2 regions of the Shewanella zhuhaiensis genome follow, and region 1 is predicted to be linked to the other one. Evidence: riboswitches for the same ligand, from Rfam matches in the RefSeq annotation. Region 1 holds a riboswitch; the other holds the start of a gene.
What was found. A riboswitch is a leader RNA that binds a small molecule or an ion and turns the genes downstream of it on or off. The one in region 1 is predicted to bind thiamine pyrophosphate.
Positions count from the first base shown of each region.

Region 2: linked by a shared signal. The riboswitch ahead of thiC (phosphomethylpyrimidine synthase ThiC) and the one ahead of MJ923_RS17985 (TonB-dependent receptor) in region 1 are both predicted to bind thiamine pyrophosphate.

Region 1 covers NZ_JAKUDL010000008.1:66,223-73,574, forward strand. Annotated here, with positions in the region: gene MJ923_RS17965 (M61 family metallopeptidase) at 1-385, opposite strand, end outside; gene hinT (purine nucleoside phosphoramidase) at 815-1,168, shown strand; gene MJ923_RS20905 (PaaI family thioesterase) at 1,172-2,161, shown strand; gene MJ923_RS17980 (YcfL family putative periplasmic lipoprotein) at 2,242-2,640, shown strand; TPP riboswitch at 2,805-2,910, shown strand; gene MJ923_RS17985 (TonB-dependent receptor) at 2,968-5,157, shown strand; gene MJ923_RS17990 (hypothetical protein) at 5,215-5,475, shown strand; gene pnuC (nicotinamide riboside transporter PnuC) at 5,479-6,126, shown strand; gene MJ923_RS18000 (phosphotransferase) at 6,123-7,124, shown strand; gene MJ923_RS18005 (DUF6279 family lipoprotein) at 7,187-7,352, shown strand, end outside.
Region 2 covers NZ_JAKUDL010000002.1:642,739-650,090, forward strand. Annotated here, with positions in the region: gene MJ923_RS08470 (error-prone DNA polymerase) at 1-1,699, shown strand, start outside; gene trhA (PAQR family membrane homeostasis protein TrhA) at 1,870-2,601, opposite strand; gene MJ923_RS08480 (hypothetical protein) at 3,147-4,394, shown strand; TPP riboswitch at 4,526-4,624, shown strand; gene thiC (phosphomethylpyrimidine synthase ThiC) at 4,916-6,910, shown strand; gene thiE (thiamine phosphate synthase) at 6,929-7,352, shown strand, end outside.

The sequences.
Region 1 (7,352 bases):
GCATGGAAACCAGTAACGGTTGCTCAGTTTGGCCTTCCACTGCCAGAAACACGCTGGAGCCATTGAAAAATCCGTGGCTCATATCCAAATGGGCGCTTCGCACCGACATATCGAAAGCGTACACCTGATACTGCACTGTCACTGACTCGCCTTGGGCGCATGCCAGCTGCCAGCGCTGTTTATCGAGCTGATTGAGGGCAACGGGGGCGCCGTTTTGGCTGGCTCGGATGGAGATCAGATTGCGGGCAAAATCCCGGATCATGTACGAGCCCGGGATCCAGGCCGGCAGCGATAAACACTGGTTTGCCGCAGGGGAGGGAATGTCGATTCTGACGTCAAACAGATGGGCTTTGGGATCGCTTGGGAGAATGCTGTAACGGATCATAATGGTTCCCGATGTCTAGGGGCTGTTGATCTTTAGTGGTTAAATTTTGTTCGAGATAAAAGCGTTTTAATCAAGGGGAGTGCTCTGCCGCCTGGTGATTCTAAGTCTTGGTGATTCTAAGTCCTGGTGATTCTAAGCAAGGAGCGCTCCTAAATGCTGGCATGCTGCCAAAAAACGTGGGCCTTGGCAAAGCCTTGGATGGGTGTGGCTGTGGCTCTTGAATACCTTTCCTAATGGAAGGCATAAGGCAGACACTCACCCAAAAGACGCTTACCCAAATGCCGCTGGCCTTGCTATCATAAGCCCATTGAATTTCAGGCAGAAAGCCGGATCATTTTTTTAGGGCAAACTGTCTTTTAGAACAAACTGTCCTGTTAGGGCAAATTTGGGCAAGCCATTGGCAAAGCCTGGCAGCATATGGAGTTCACCATGGCCGAAGAAACCATTTTCAGCAAGATTATCCGCCGCGAAATCCCCGCCGACATCCTCTATCAGGATGAACTGGTTACCGCTTTTCGGGATATAGCACCCAAGGCGCCAACCCATATTCTGATTATCCCCAATCACCTTATTCCTACAGCCAACGATGTAAAGGCATCCGATGAGCTGGCCTTGGGGCGTATGTTTACCGTGGCAGCCAAGCTTGCGGCCGAGGCAGGCATTGCCCAGAGTGGCTACCGCCTTATCATGAACTGCAACAGTGACGGCGGCCAGGAGGTGTATCACATCCATATGCACCTGGTGGGCGGCGAGCCGCTGGGCCCTATGCTGAGCAAGCGATAAGCCATGAAAGTGAATCCGGATTTTTTCCCGCTGACGACCCTGGCCAAGCGCTTTGTCAGTCAGCTGGCACAGTGTCGTCGTCTGGGGATTGAAGTGCTCGAAGGCAGTGAGCACCACGTGCTGCTAGAGCTGCCCTACAGCCCGGCGCTGATTGGTTATCCCGACACCGGGGTTATCCATGGCGGGGTTATCACCACCTTGATTGATACCGCCAGTGGTACCGCTGTGGTGTGTGCCATCCAGGAGAAATTCAACACCCTGGAGATTTCGCCCACCCTGGATTTGCGGGTGGACTACATGCGTCCGGCCGAACCCGGCAAGCCTGTGTATGCCTTTGCCGAGTGTTATCGCTTATCCAGCAACATTGCCTTTACCCGCGCCATTGCCTATCAGGACAGCATAGACGAACCCATCGCCCATGCGGTGGGCTCCTTTATGCGCATCAGTCCGGAAATGGTCGGTGAGCAGTTCCGCGGCGCCCTGCTTGAAGATGATATAGTGCTTGGGCCGGAAGTGACCGAGCTTTCTCACTGTCAGGACGAAGCCACCCGCTCAGCGCCCATGGACGTCAAAGAAATCGTTCGCCGGGTTACTGAGCTTAATGACTTTGGTCATCTGTTGGAGCAGGTGCCTTACGCCCGCTTTATCGGCATGGCGGTGGAGCGATTCGGGGATGAACTGGTGTGCCGTTTGCCGGCGCGGGACGCCAACATTGGCAACCCAGTGCTGCCTGCTATCCATGGCGGCGTGATTGCCGGTTTTATGGAAATGTCGGCGATTGTGCAGCTGATGGTATTCATGCAAACATCCAGAGTGCCCAAGGTGGTGGACTTTTCCATCGACTATCTGCGGGCCGGGCTGCACAAGGACACCTTTGCCGAGTGCATCATCACCCGCCAGGGGCGCAGGGTGGCTAATGTGAACATTAACTGCTGGCAAACCAACCGTAAGCAGCTGATTGCCACCGCGCGTGCTCACTTCCTTATCGATTGATAACGCGGATAGCAAGGTCGATAAGCTTGGATTCAGCAAGGTCGTGGCACTCTGGTGGAATTCGTTAATCGGGAGGCAAGATGAAAAAAGGAATGACATTGTTGCTGGCAGCTGTGCTGGCCATGGGTGTGGCAGGCTGTGCCAAACATACCGCCGGGGTTTCTGTGGCCTCCAGCGGCGAAACCCGGGTCGATAACGCCACTTTTGGCCGCGAAGTCTCGGTAACTAATCTCAGTCTGCTTGGCAGCGGCGATATGCTCAAAGGGACGGCGCTCATCGCCAGCAAGGTTTCGACCGATCTCAGGCTGCAATACAAGTTCAGCTGGTATGACGCCCAGGGGATTTTGGTTGAAGGGGAAGGCCAAAGCTGGCAGTCCCTTAAGTTGCATGGCATGCAGCAGCAACAGGTCAGCAGTGTCGCGCCCAATCAAAGCGCCAGCCGCTTTGAAGTCTATGTACGTAAGGCGTTTTCGAACTGATCTTCGGCGCGTGAATAACTGAAAACATCGGCTTGGCCGGTGTTTTTTTATGGGCCGAATTCATCCCACCTGGCCGCTGGTCACAAAAATGGCGCCACTGCGGTAAATTTCATCAAAGCCGTTGCAACAAAAGTATCATCTTTGTGATGGATAAGCGTATAATTGGCCGTGCCAAGGGGTGTCCGCCGCAGGCGGACTGAGATGTCTACCGACAAACCCTTAGAACCTGATCCGGCTGATACCGGCGTAGGAATGGGCCTAAGATAGCAACGTATATTCTTGCCGCTCCGAGCTTGCCGGATCTCAAACATTTTTGTTGAGGTCCCCATGTTTACACCATCCCGCAGTTCCCGTTTCCCCTTGTTTGGTCTGGCGCCGGTCGCCCTGGCCGTGGCATCTGTGATGTCACCTGTGGCTATGGCCAATGAGCCTGCCGCTGAAGCGCCCATGGAAGTGATGCTGGTCACCGCCGATTTCCGTGGTCTGGCGGTTGAAAAAATTCCCTCCAGTGTCACCGTAATTGATGCGCAGAAGCTTGAAGATGAAGGCGCGCAGCACTTTGAAGACATTCTTGGCGCCGTGGCCAACTTCAACTGGTCCGGCGGCACCTCGCGCCCGCGTTATTTCCAAATTCGCGGTGTGGGTGAGCAGGAAGAATACAAGGGCGCTCCGAACTCCTCTGTGGGTTACCTGATTGATGATATTGATCTTTCTGGCCTTGGTATGGTGTCGTCCATGTACGATATGCAGCAGGTGGAAGTGTTGCGTGGTCCCCAGGGCACCCGCTATGGCGCCAATGCGCTGGCGGGCTTGATTTACCTGAAAAGCAACGACCCCACTGAGCAGTTTGAGCACGGCGCTCAGCTGAGTCTGGGTTCTGACAATCTGCGTACTTTCTCCGGCTTCAGCTCGGGCCCTATGATGGACTCGGGTGAGCTTTTGTACCGGGTGTCGCTGCAACAGCACAATCAGGATGGTTTCCGCGACAACCTGTTCCTTGACCGCTCCGACACCAACGAGCGTGATGAACTGAGCCTGAGAACCAAGGTGCGCTGGTATGCAAGCGATAACACCCAGGTGGATTTCACCCTGCTGCATGCCGACTTTGACAACGGCTACGATGCCTGGACGCTGGACAACAACGGCTTTAATACCCTGACCGATCAGCCCGGCGTGGATGCCCAGCGCACTACCGGGATTGGCCTTAAGCTCAATTACGACGGTTTCAGTTCTGCCGAACTGACCTCGCTCACCAGCTTTGCCGGCACCGACCACAGACACGCCTACGACGGTGACTGGGCCAACCCAGAATATTGGGCCAGCCGCGAGTGCGAAGCCTATGACGATAACTGGAATGTGATTGGCACCGAGCCCTGCGTGTACGACTACACCTGGGATAAGCGCGGCGATCGCACTACGGTATCCCAGGAATTTCGTCTGGCGAGTAAAGAGGAAGGGCGCATTTTGGGCGGCAGTACCGACTGGCTGCTTGGCCTTTACGGCATGCAGTTGAATGAAGATAACGATCTCGCCTCTTTCTACAACGGCTGGGCTGATGAAACCCTGCGATCCGAGTACGATGCCCGTAACCTGGCAGTATTTGGTCAGCTTGATACCGACTTTGGCGATGGCCTGAATCTGTCGGTGGGAGCCCGGGTTGAGCGCCGCGATGCCGATTACGTGGATGATGCCGGTGATGCCTTCAGCCCGTCTGAAACCATGTGGGGTGGTCATATCGCCCTTGGCAAGCAGCTGAATGACAGCCATAACCTCTATGGCCGAATTGCCCGTGGTTACAAGGCTGGTGGTTTTAATATGTCGCTGCCGGCCGAGTTTGCCGACAAGAAAGAGTTTGATACCGAAGTCCTGTACAACTACGAAATAGGTCTCAAATCCAGCTTCCTCGATGGCAACCTGGGCACCAATCTGGCAGTCTTCTTCATGGATAGGCAGGATCAGCAGGTTTCTGCATCGCAGCAGGATCCAGAGCGGCCACAGCGTTTTATCCTGTTTACTGAAAATGCCGGTAGCTCAACCAATTATGGCGCCGAGCTCGATGCCAACTGGTACGCCACCGACAATCTGCATTTTTATGGCAGTCTGGGCTACCTCAAGGCCGAGTACGGTGATTACAGCTATCAGGACAAATACGGCACTGTGGTTGATCTCAGCGGCCGTGAGCTGGCCCATGCGCCAAACTGGACCTGGTCTGTGGGTGCCACCTGGCGTGGTGACAGCGGCTTTTTCGCCAATCTCAATGCCAATGGCAAGAGCAAGTTCTACTATTCTGACTCCAATGACTCAGTGTCAGAGGCGTACTCTGTGCTCAATGCCCGTGCCGGTTATGAAGGCGATACCTGGTCTGTGTATCTGTGGGGCCGTAACCTGCTCGATGAGCAATATGGTGTCCGAGGCTTCTACTTCGGTAACGAGCCAGACAATGGCTGGGCCGATAAGCAGTATATCCGCTATGGCGACCCACGCAGTGTGGGCCTGACTGTGGATGTCAGACTCTAAACCAGACGGCACTTTATCTTTTATCCGGCGCCTGCGGGCGCCGTTGGAGACAAGCACATGAAACTCACCGCTGAAATCAGCATGTATCCCTTGCATGAAAACTACCTTGAACCTATCCGCTGGTTTATCGGTCGCCTGGACAGCTATCCCGGCATCACCCGTCGTACCAACGCCATGGCAACTCAGATTCAGGGCGACTATCAGGAGGTGATGACCATGCTCGCCACCGAGATGCAAGCGGCCCATGAGAAGTTCGGCAAGGCCGTGTTTGTGTGCAAGTTCATCGGCGGCGCCCTGGACTTGTCCCACTCGGAGTAAAGCATGCAAGCGGATTTTTGGGGCTGGATTGGCGGCGCCCTGCACAGCGCTTTTGGTGAAATGCAGGCGTTGTCAGTATGGGAAGCCGTGGCCGTGGTGTTGGCGCTGGCCTACCTGCTGCTGGCAATGAGACGCAACCGACTTTGCTGGGCTGCGGCCTTTGCCAGTACAGCCATCTACACAGTGCTGTTTTACGAAGTGGCGCTATTGATGGAGTCGGCGCTCAATGTGTACTACATGGCGATGGCCGTATATGGCTATTGGCTGTGGCAGAAAGAAGATGCCGACACCTTGAAGGTCAGCAGCTGGCCGCTGTCAAGGCATCTGCTTATTATTGCGCTGACGACATTGGCATCCCTTGGCTGCGGTTATCTGATGGCCAATTACACCCAGGCATCTTTCCCGTATCTGGATGCGGCCACCACCTGTTTTGCGGTGATGACCACTTATCTGGTGGCCAAAAAGGTGCTCGAGAACTGGCTCTACTGGGTGGTGATAGATGTGGTATCAATTTATCTCTATCTCAGCAAAGGGCTGATGATGACCTCTTTGCTGTTCGTGCTCTACGTGGGTCTGGCTGTGGCGGGTTACTTTGTCTGGCGCGCCGCGCTGGCTGAGCAGCGTGAGCCTGCTTTGGCGCTTGAGTCATGATGAGTCAAACCGCTGATATTACCAACTGCTGCCCCTGGGAAACCCCGGGGGTACGTGCATTTGTGGCGCACATCCTGGGTGAAGAGACGCTGACGCAGGCGCGCTTCAGTGCACTTACCCAAGGACTTAGCAACGATAACGCCTTGATTGAGGCCGGAGGCCAAGCCTGGGTGCTGCGGATTAATCGCGATGAAAGCAGTGCATTTTGTCAGCGAACCTTTGAGGCAGACAACTGGCAATTGGCGGCGAGGGCAGGGTTGGCGCCGCCGCTGCTGGGGATGAGCGGCGACGGCCGCTGCTATTTATCAGCCAGGCTCGAACAGGGTGACTGGCCACAGAAATACGCTGAAATTCCCGCCTCAGGTTTCAAGCATTTTGCAACGCTCAGCACACCCGGCAAAAGTGTTTGTCCGGGTCCAGATGAAACGAGCGACGCGGGCTTATTGTTCGCGCTTCTAAAAGGCTTACAACAGCTGCCAACCCCCGCCAATCCCAAGGGCTTTGCTGCCCAGTGGCAGGATTACCAGCGGGCGCTGGATGAAGGCTTGCCCCGCTGGCAACACTGCCAGGAGTGGCGCCGGGCGCAGCGGCAACTGGCATCTTGCTCGCAGGCGATCCAGGGCGCGCTGCAGCGCATCGAGCATAAGCCGTTTGCTTTGCAATACAGCCACCGCGACCTTACGCCCCATAACCTGCTCTGCCACGGTGGCAAGCTGTATTGCATCGACTTTGAGTATGCCTGTGCATCCCACCCGCTGTGGGATCTTGCCGCAGTGCTGGCCTCCCATCGGCTGACTGCCGATGCCCAGTCGTCGCTGGTTCATGCGTATCTCGATTTTCACCCGCAACTCGACCAAAGCGATGCACCACTGATTGTCGATGCGGTGGCCCTGCATTGGTACTTTGGCGCCATTTGGGCGCTATTAATGGCAGGGCAAAGTGGTGACAATAATTATCTTTCTTGGTTTTACAGATACTTACAATTAGCGGTAAGTTGAGGGATTTGCAGCTCTGGCCACCCTTGGTAACCTTGAGCCAGACTGATGTGGAAGGATCCTCAATGAAATCTCGAGTCATTTTTACCCTGATGCTGGTGTTTACTCTGGCGGCATGTTCCACCAAGATGAGCTACTACTTCCTGGATTGGGCCATCGAGTGGGAGCTGGACGACTATGTCAGCTTCGATAAAAGCCAGCAGCAGGCGTTCGACAAGGTATTGGATGAGT
Region 2 (7,352 bases), on a different contig from region 1:
GTTTGGCGATCTTGTGCAGTCCTTGCTCGGGTTTCCGCGTCATTTATCCCAGCATGTAGGCGGCTTTGTAATTTCTGCCGGGCCGCTGGCCGAGCTGGTGCCGGTGGAAAACGCCGCCATGGAAGACAGAACCGTTATTCAGTGGGATAAGGACGATCTGGAGGCGCTGGGACTACTGAAAGTGGACGTGCTGGCGCTGGGGATGCTGACTGCCATCCGTAAGTGCTTCGAGCTTATCAGTCGTCATCAGCAGCCCTTTGGCATGCGGTCAATCAAAGCCGAAGATCCCAATGTCTATCGCATGCTCAGTCGCGGCGACAGCATGGGGGTGTTTCAGGTGGAGTCCCGGGCGCAAACGTCCATGCTGCCAAGGCTCAGACCTGCCTGCTATTACGATCTGGTTATTCAAATTGCGATTGTGCGCCCGGGGCCAATTCAGGGGGACATGGTGCATCCGTTCCTGAGGCGCCGCAAAGGGTTGGAGGCGGTGACTTACCCCAGCGAGGCAGTCAAAGCCGTGCTTGAGCGCACCATGGGGGTGCCGATTTTTCAGGAGCAGGTGATCAAGCTTGCCATGGTGGCCGCAGGTTTCAGTGGCGGTGAGGCGGATGCGCTGCGCCGGGCCATGGCCAGTTGGAAACATACCGGCAAGCTGTGGCCCTTCGAGCAAAAGCTGCTGGATGGCATGGCTGCGCGGGGCTACAGCGAAGACTTTGCCCGGCAGATCTTTCGCCAAATTCAGGGCTTTGGCGAGTATGGCTTTCCTGAATCCCACTCGGCAAGCTTTGCGCTGTTAGCCTATGTGTCTGCTTATCTTAAGTTTTACCACCCAGCGGCCTTTTGCTGCGCACTTTTGAACAGCCAGCCGATGGGGTTTTACAGCCCATCGCAGCTGTTGCAGGATGTGAGGCGCCATGGGGTGGAGGTGTTTGATGTATGTATCAATCACAGCCAGTGGGACAGCAGCCTGGTGAAGACTGCCACCGGCTTTGGGATACGGCTCGGATTCAGGCAGGTTAAGGGCTTGAAAGAGCAGGCTATGCAAAGGTTGGTTGCCGTTCGCCCTGGGGCGGGTTTTGCGCACTTGAGTGAGGTCAGCGGTTTGCTCGACAGGCACGCTTTGGAGCTGCTTGCTGCTGCCGATGCCTTCAGACTGCTCAGTGGCCACCGATTTCAAAGTCGCTGGCAATTGTCGGCCCGTCAGGCAAGCCTGCCGCTGTTTGATGACTTGCCAGAGCCGCTGCTGCCAGGGGGCGCAGAGCCAAGTCTTGATGCCCCCAATGCGGTGCAGTGCCTCAAGGCGGATTATCGCAGTAAGGGGCTAAGTCTGGGGCAACATCCGATGGCATTGTTGCGAACTGCGGGTTTGCTTGGAAAAACTTTGACAGCAAAAGCGCTTGAGGACACCCGTCATGGGCAGCTGGTAACTGTTGCCGGTGTGGTGACCGGCAGGCAGCGACCCGTCACTGCATCTGGCGTTACCTTTATTGCGCTGGAAGATGAGACTGGCAACACTAACCTGATTGTGTGGATGGGAACAGCAAGGGCGCAGCGAAGGCCGTATTTGACATCAACTATTTTGAAAGTAAATGGCACTGTAGAACATGCCGATGGCGTGACCCATGTGGTGGCCGGTCGGCTTGAGGATATCTCGCATTTACTCGATAGCCTCAAAGTGGCCTCGCGGGATTTTCACTAGCACTGAGCGCTCACAGGGAAGCTGAGCGTCAACGTCAACAGAGTACAGTTATCAGCAAGCACACTGGTGAACAACAAGAAGGCGGGCAGAGGTGTTTAGCAAACCACTGGCATGAAGAGGAACTGCATTTGCGTCTCAGTTTTTATGCCATTTGGTACTTTGACCTTTGCTTACTGGCCCTTGGGGATCACCGTGAGGTAAATGCACAGGAAGTGACTGATGGCGCCGCCAAGCACAAACAGGTGCCAAATGGCATGGTTAAAGGGAATGCGTTTCACCGCATAAAACACCACTCCCAGGCTGTAAAACAGGCCGCCGGTGAGCAGCAGAGTAAAGCCGGTGTCGGTCATGCCGGCGATCATCTTGTCGAGCACCGCCACACACAACCAGCCCATAGCAAGGTACAGCACCAGGCTGAATGCTTTAAAGCGATGTAAAAACAAAAGCTTGAATCCAATACCGCCAAGCGCAAGTAACCAGATAGCTGCCAATACCCAATCGACACCGGCTCCTTCCAGAGTAATGAGTACAAAAGGTGTGTAAGTTCCCGCAATCAAAAGATAAATGGCGCAGTGGTCAAACAGTTTGAGTTTGCGCTTAAGTGCAGGTGATTTGGCCCAGTGGTAGGCGGTAGAGCAGGCAAACAGCAGCACCATACTCAGGCCATAAAGGCCAACCCCTAAGGTTTGCAAAACACTCAAATGGCCGATGCTGTCATACAACATGGCCGCCGTGCCAAGCAGCGCCGCCAGCACGCCAATGCCGTGGCTTAAGGTGTTGGCCAGTTCTTCCCGCTCGCAATAAGCGGCTTGGCTGGCGCTGCCATAGGCATCCGAGGAGGCATTTTTCGGAGCATTGACAGGAGCAGGATCTGATACGCTGCTGGCTTGCATTGACGGCATGATGAACTCTTGGGATAGGGCTTGGCATTAGAGTCGTTAATCTAACATTCACTTTCCGCAAACACCACAAAAAAGAGTACAAGTGTACGCTTAAATATTTTTATCTGTTTTAAATCAATGTATTGAATCGCATGTTTTTGGGCAAAGCAAAATCTCACCCCTTTAAGATAGGCAGCAGGCTGCGCGAGATGATAACCAATCAGGAACTTTTGCAGCTTGCCTCTGTTCAAATAGCGATATGGTTAATGGCGGCTTTAAGCGGGTGATTTATCAGGCGCTGCAATTAAGTTCGCCTGGTAAGTTCAGCTACTGGTTTCAGGGCAAAAGAAGCGACATTGGCACCGGATTCTGGGCACAGTTCACAGTCTCAGGTGCACTGAAGGCTGAAGCTCGAGCAAGAAACTAAGCCCCCAGCACAAATAAAGCAAAACCGAGCCCAGCCAAAAGGCCAGAAAATCAGGGAAAAGCTCACGCAAGAGCCCAGGGAAAAGGAAAGGCGTTTGACCAACAGCAGTAACAGCAATGACTCCAGCCGCAATCCCCAATTGAAAACACCGGGTATGCAGGATGCGTGCATTCAATCCGGTGGCCACGAAGCATGTGCTGAAGAGGATAAATCGAACGGATTGGGCTGCTCCTTGCCACCTGCGCCGCAGCCTATGTATGCCCATCGGCACTGCCATCAACAGGACAGGCTGGATGATGGCTCAATGGCACCGCTGAGTCTGTTTGCAACCCGAACCCCAAATGAATTGCCTCAGCTGCGCTTAACATCGACGGCTTTGCCTGTACGAGACGGTGACAATCTTAACCCTGGTATTGAATGCACTGACCATGAAAGCGGTTCAGCGTTGTTTCCCGCCTTCACGGCCCTTACACAACGGGAAGCCGGATCCGTAACGCAAGAAGACACAGTAAGGCAGGATGAAACCCAGACGCGAGACAGAATCGACGTTAGGCAGACACTGCCGCTTAAATTGCTGCTGCCCGTTACCCTGGTGCACCTTGCCGTTTTGGGGCTGCTTGCCTGGCAGTTGGCACCGCAGCTGGGTTCATTAAGCGCGGTGCTGGATGAGCGCGCCAACCAGCCCAAGGCGTTGCAATCCTATTTGGTGTTCAGCGCGCCAAAACAGCCAATTGAACAGCCGCCAGAGGCGAATCCGGACCCCGCTGCAGTCAAACTCCAATCCAAACCCGAACCCGAACTCGAACAGGTTAAGCGTGTGCAAGTGAACGAGCAAAAAACGCCTGTCGAGCCTGCCTTGGCTGCAGCGCCAAAAGAGCCTGACCCTATCAAGGATGAACCGCTTCCAGCACAGCCTGCAGTTGAGCCGGTGCAGAAGGCTCGGCGGGAATCTCTGCCGCCGATAGAGACGCCCGCACCATCTGAGCAGAGTCAGCTTGATTTCTCGACCCCCGCCAGCCGTTTTATGGCGCGCCAAAACGCTCAGGCGTTGAATGCCTTATCGCAGAGTTACGCCGACGAGCAGACCGTTCACATGAATGCGGCGGGGCGTGGCATGTCAGAGCTACTGCCCGAGATGGAAGTGCTGCTGGTACCAAGTGCCGATGATTTCTATAAACCCAATACCCTGGACTCCGACATCGATCCCAATCGCATCGTGAAATCCGGCGATACCTGCTATCGGGTGGTGAAGGTGCCAACGCCCATTAATCCCCATGCCGAGAATCTGGGTTTTCCGTTTCGTTGTGGTGAGGACAGGGTAAAAAAGGCGCTTAAAGAAGGTATCAACAAGTACCTTGCATTGATGGGCAAGCAAGATTTGCGTTGAAATATCTTCATTGCAAAGGAAGCTAATTGGTATATGTATATAAAAATAAGTTGATTAACGCTTCACTGCTCATATGAATAAATTTCCCCTTCGTGGCTATTGTCATTGGCCTTCGCTTAAGCCTATACTGCCAGCACTTGTCGGAGTGCCTTAGGGCTGAGACCGTTTATTCGGGATCCGTTGAACCTGATCAGGTTAGAACCTGCGAAGGAAACAAGCATCAAATCCACCCCAGTTAGCGTCAGCAGCTTAAGCCGGAAAATAAACCGGAAAATAAACCGGAAAATAAACCGAAAGATAAGCCGGAACATGAGGCGAAAGCCCGCCGCAAGCTGAAGACTAAAGTGGCCAGCAACGAAACATCTCAGCTGAAATACGCGGAGAGTTTGCCAGGCAACCGGGGTGAATGAGACGCCAGACAGCGCTGAAAACACTGCAAAACTGTCGTCGCCGCTGATTCAACTGCTCAATTTTCTCCCCCGACAAGCAACTCCATTTTGAAACCAAAAGTGAGATTGCTGATGTCAAACCGCCGCGAAACCCGTAAAGCAGCCCAGGACTTTATCGATAACTTAAAGCCGCTGCGCCGCCCCAATTCCGAAAAGATTTTCATTGAAGGCTCACGGCCTGATATCCAGGTGGGCATGCACCAAATCCATCAAACCGATACCCGCATTGTGAACGTGCGCGGCGAAGAAACCTTTGAGGCCAACCCACCCATCAAGGTGTACGACTGCGCCGGTCCCTATTCAGACCCCGATGCCGACATCAATGTGCGCCGAGGCCTGCCCAAGCTGCGTGAAGGCTGGATTTTAGCGCGTTCTGATACCGAAGAGCTTAACAGCGCCTCATCCAACTTTACCCAGCAGCGCCTCGCCGATGAGGGGCTGGATCACCTCCGTTTTGACGTGCTGCCAAAGCCGCGCCGCGCCAAGGCAGGTAAGTGGGTTACCCAGCTGCACTATGCCCGTCAGGGTATTATCACCCCTGAGATGGAATACATCGCCATTCGCGAAAACATGGCCCGCGATGAAGTCACCGATGAGCAGCTTAACCGCAAAAAACCAGGCGAAGCCTTTGGCGCTCTGGTGGGCAAACCCATTACCCCTGAGTTTGTCCGTGACGAAGTAGCCCGCGGCCGGGCGATTATTCCGGCCAACATCAATCACCCCGAAGCTGAGCCGATGATCATTGGTCGCAACTTTTTGGTGAAGGTGAATGCCAATATCGGTAACTCGGCGGTGACTTCTTCTATCGAGGAAGAGGTGGAAAAACTGGTGTGGTCCACCCGCTGGGGCGCAGATACCGTGATGGACTTGTCCACCGGCCGTTATATTCACGAGACCCGCGAGTGGATAGTGCGTAACTCACCGGTGCCTATTGGCACTGTGCCCATCTATCAGGCGCTGGAGAAGGTCAACGGTATCGCCGAAGATCTTAACTGGGACGTGTTTCGCGACACCCTGATTGAGCAGGCCGAGCAGGGGGTGGATTACTTCACCATCCACGCGGGCGTGCTGCTGCGCTACGTGCCCATGACTGCAAAACGGGTGACCGGCATAGTGTCCCGCGGCGGCTCCATCATGGCCAAGTGGTGCTTAAGCCACCATAAAGAAAACTTCCTCTACACCCATTTCCGTGAGATCTGCGAACTTTGCGCCGCCTACGATGTGTCTCTGTCGCTTGGGGATGGCATGCGCCCGGGCTCCATTGCGGATGCCAATGACGAAGCCCAGTTTGCTGAGCTCGAAACCCTTGGGGAGCTGGTAAAAATCGCCTGGGAATACGATGTGCAAACCATCATTGAAGGCCCGGGCCATATTCCCATGCAGCTCATCAAGGAGAACATGGACAAGCAGCTTCAGCACTGCGACGAAGCGCCGTTTTACACCCTGGGCCCCCAGACCACCGACATTGCCCCGGGCTACGATCACTTCACCTCAGGCATTGGCGCGGCCATGATTGCCTGGTATGGCTGCGCCATGCTCTGCTACGTGACGCCCAAAGAGCATTTAGGCCTGCCCAACAAGGAAGATGTAAAACAAGGCCTTATCGCTTATAAGATTGCCGCCCACGCGGCCGATGTGGCCAAGGGGCATCCCGGCGCGCAAATCCGCGACAATGCACTTTCCAAAGCACGGTTCGAGTTTCGCTGGGAAGATCAGTACAACCTCGGGCTCGATCCGGATACCGCCCGTGCTTATCACGATGAGACTCTGCCGCAGGAGTCGGCCAAGGTGGCCCATTTCTGCTCCATGTGCGGCCCCAAGTTCTGCTCGATGAAGATCACTCAGGACGTACGCGACTATGCAGCGAGCTTAGAGAACGCAGCGAGCTTAGAGAATGCGGCCAACAAGCACCCCGACGCAGTGCAAACGGTCGAGGTGGGCGCGGCAGAAAGCTATGCCAAGGCGGGTATGGACAAGATGTCGGCCACCTTCAAAGAAAGCGGCAGCGAGCTTTACAGCGAGGCCCACGTCGATGCGGCGCGCAAGGCCGATCAGGAACTGGTGTAAATGGGCGAGGGCAAGGCTATGGCTGCAAAACCCTTGATTCAAAACGAACTGGCGGCAAGGCCTGTAGTCTGGACCATCGCTGGCTCCGACAGCGGTGGCGGCGCTGGTATTCAGGCCGACTTGCTGACGCTGCATGACCTTGGCTGCCATGGTTGCAGCGTGATAACCGCCATCACAGCGCAAAACTCGGTGGCGGTGACGGCGGTTGAGCCGGTTACACCAAGGATGCTGTGTGCCCAGCTTGAGACGTTAAAGGCGGATTTGTACCCAAGCGCGGTGAAAATTGGCCTTATCGCCAATCAGGCGCAGCTTGAGTTTCTGGCGAACTGGCTTGGGGATAATCTGCCTGGCGTGCCGGTCATTCTTGACCCGGTGATGGTGGCCTCCTGCGGTGATGAGTTGCAGCAGGCCGCATCGTGCTCTCAAGGCACGGCGTCTGTCA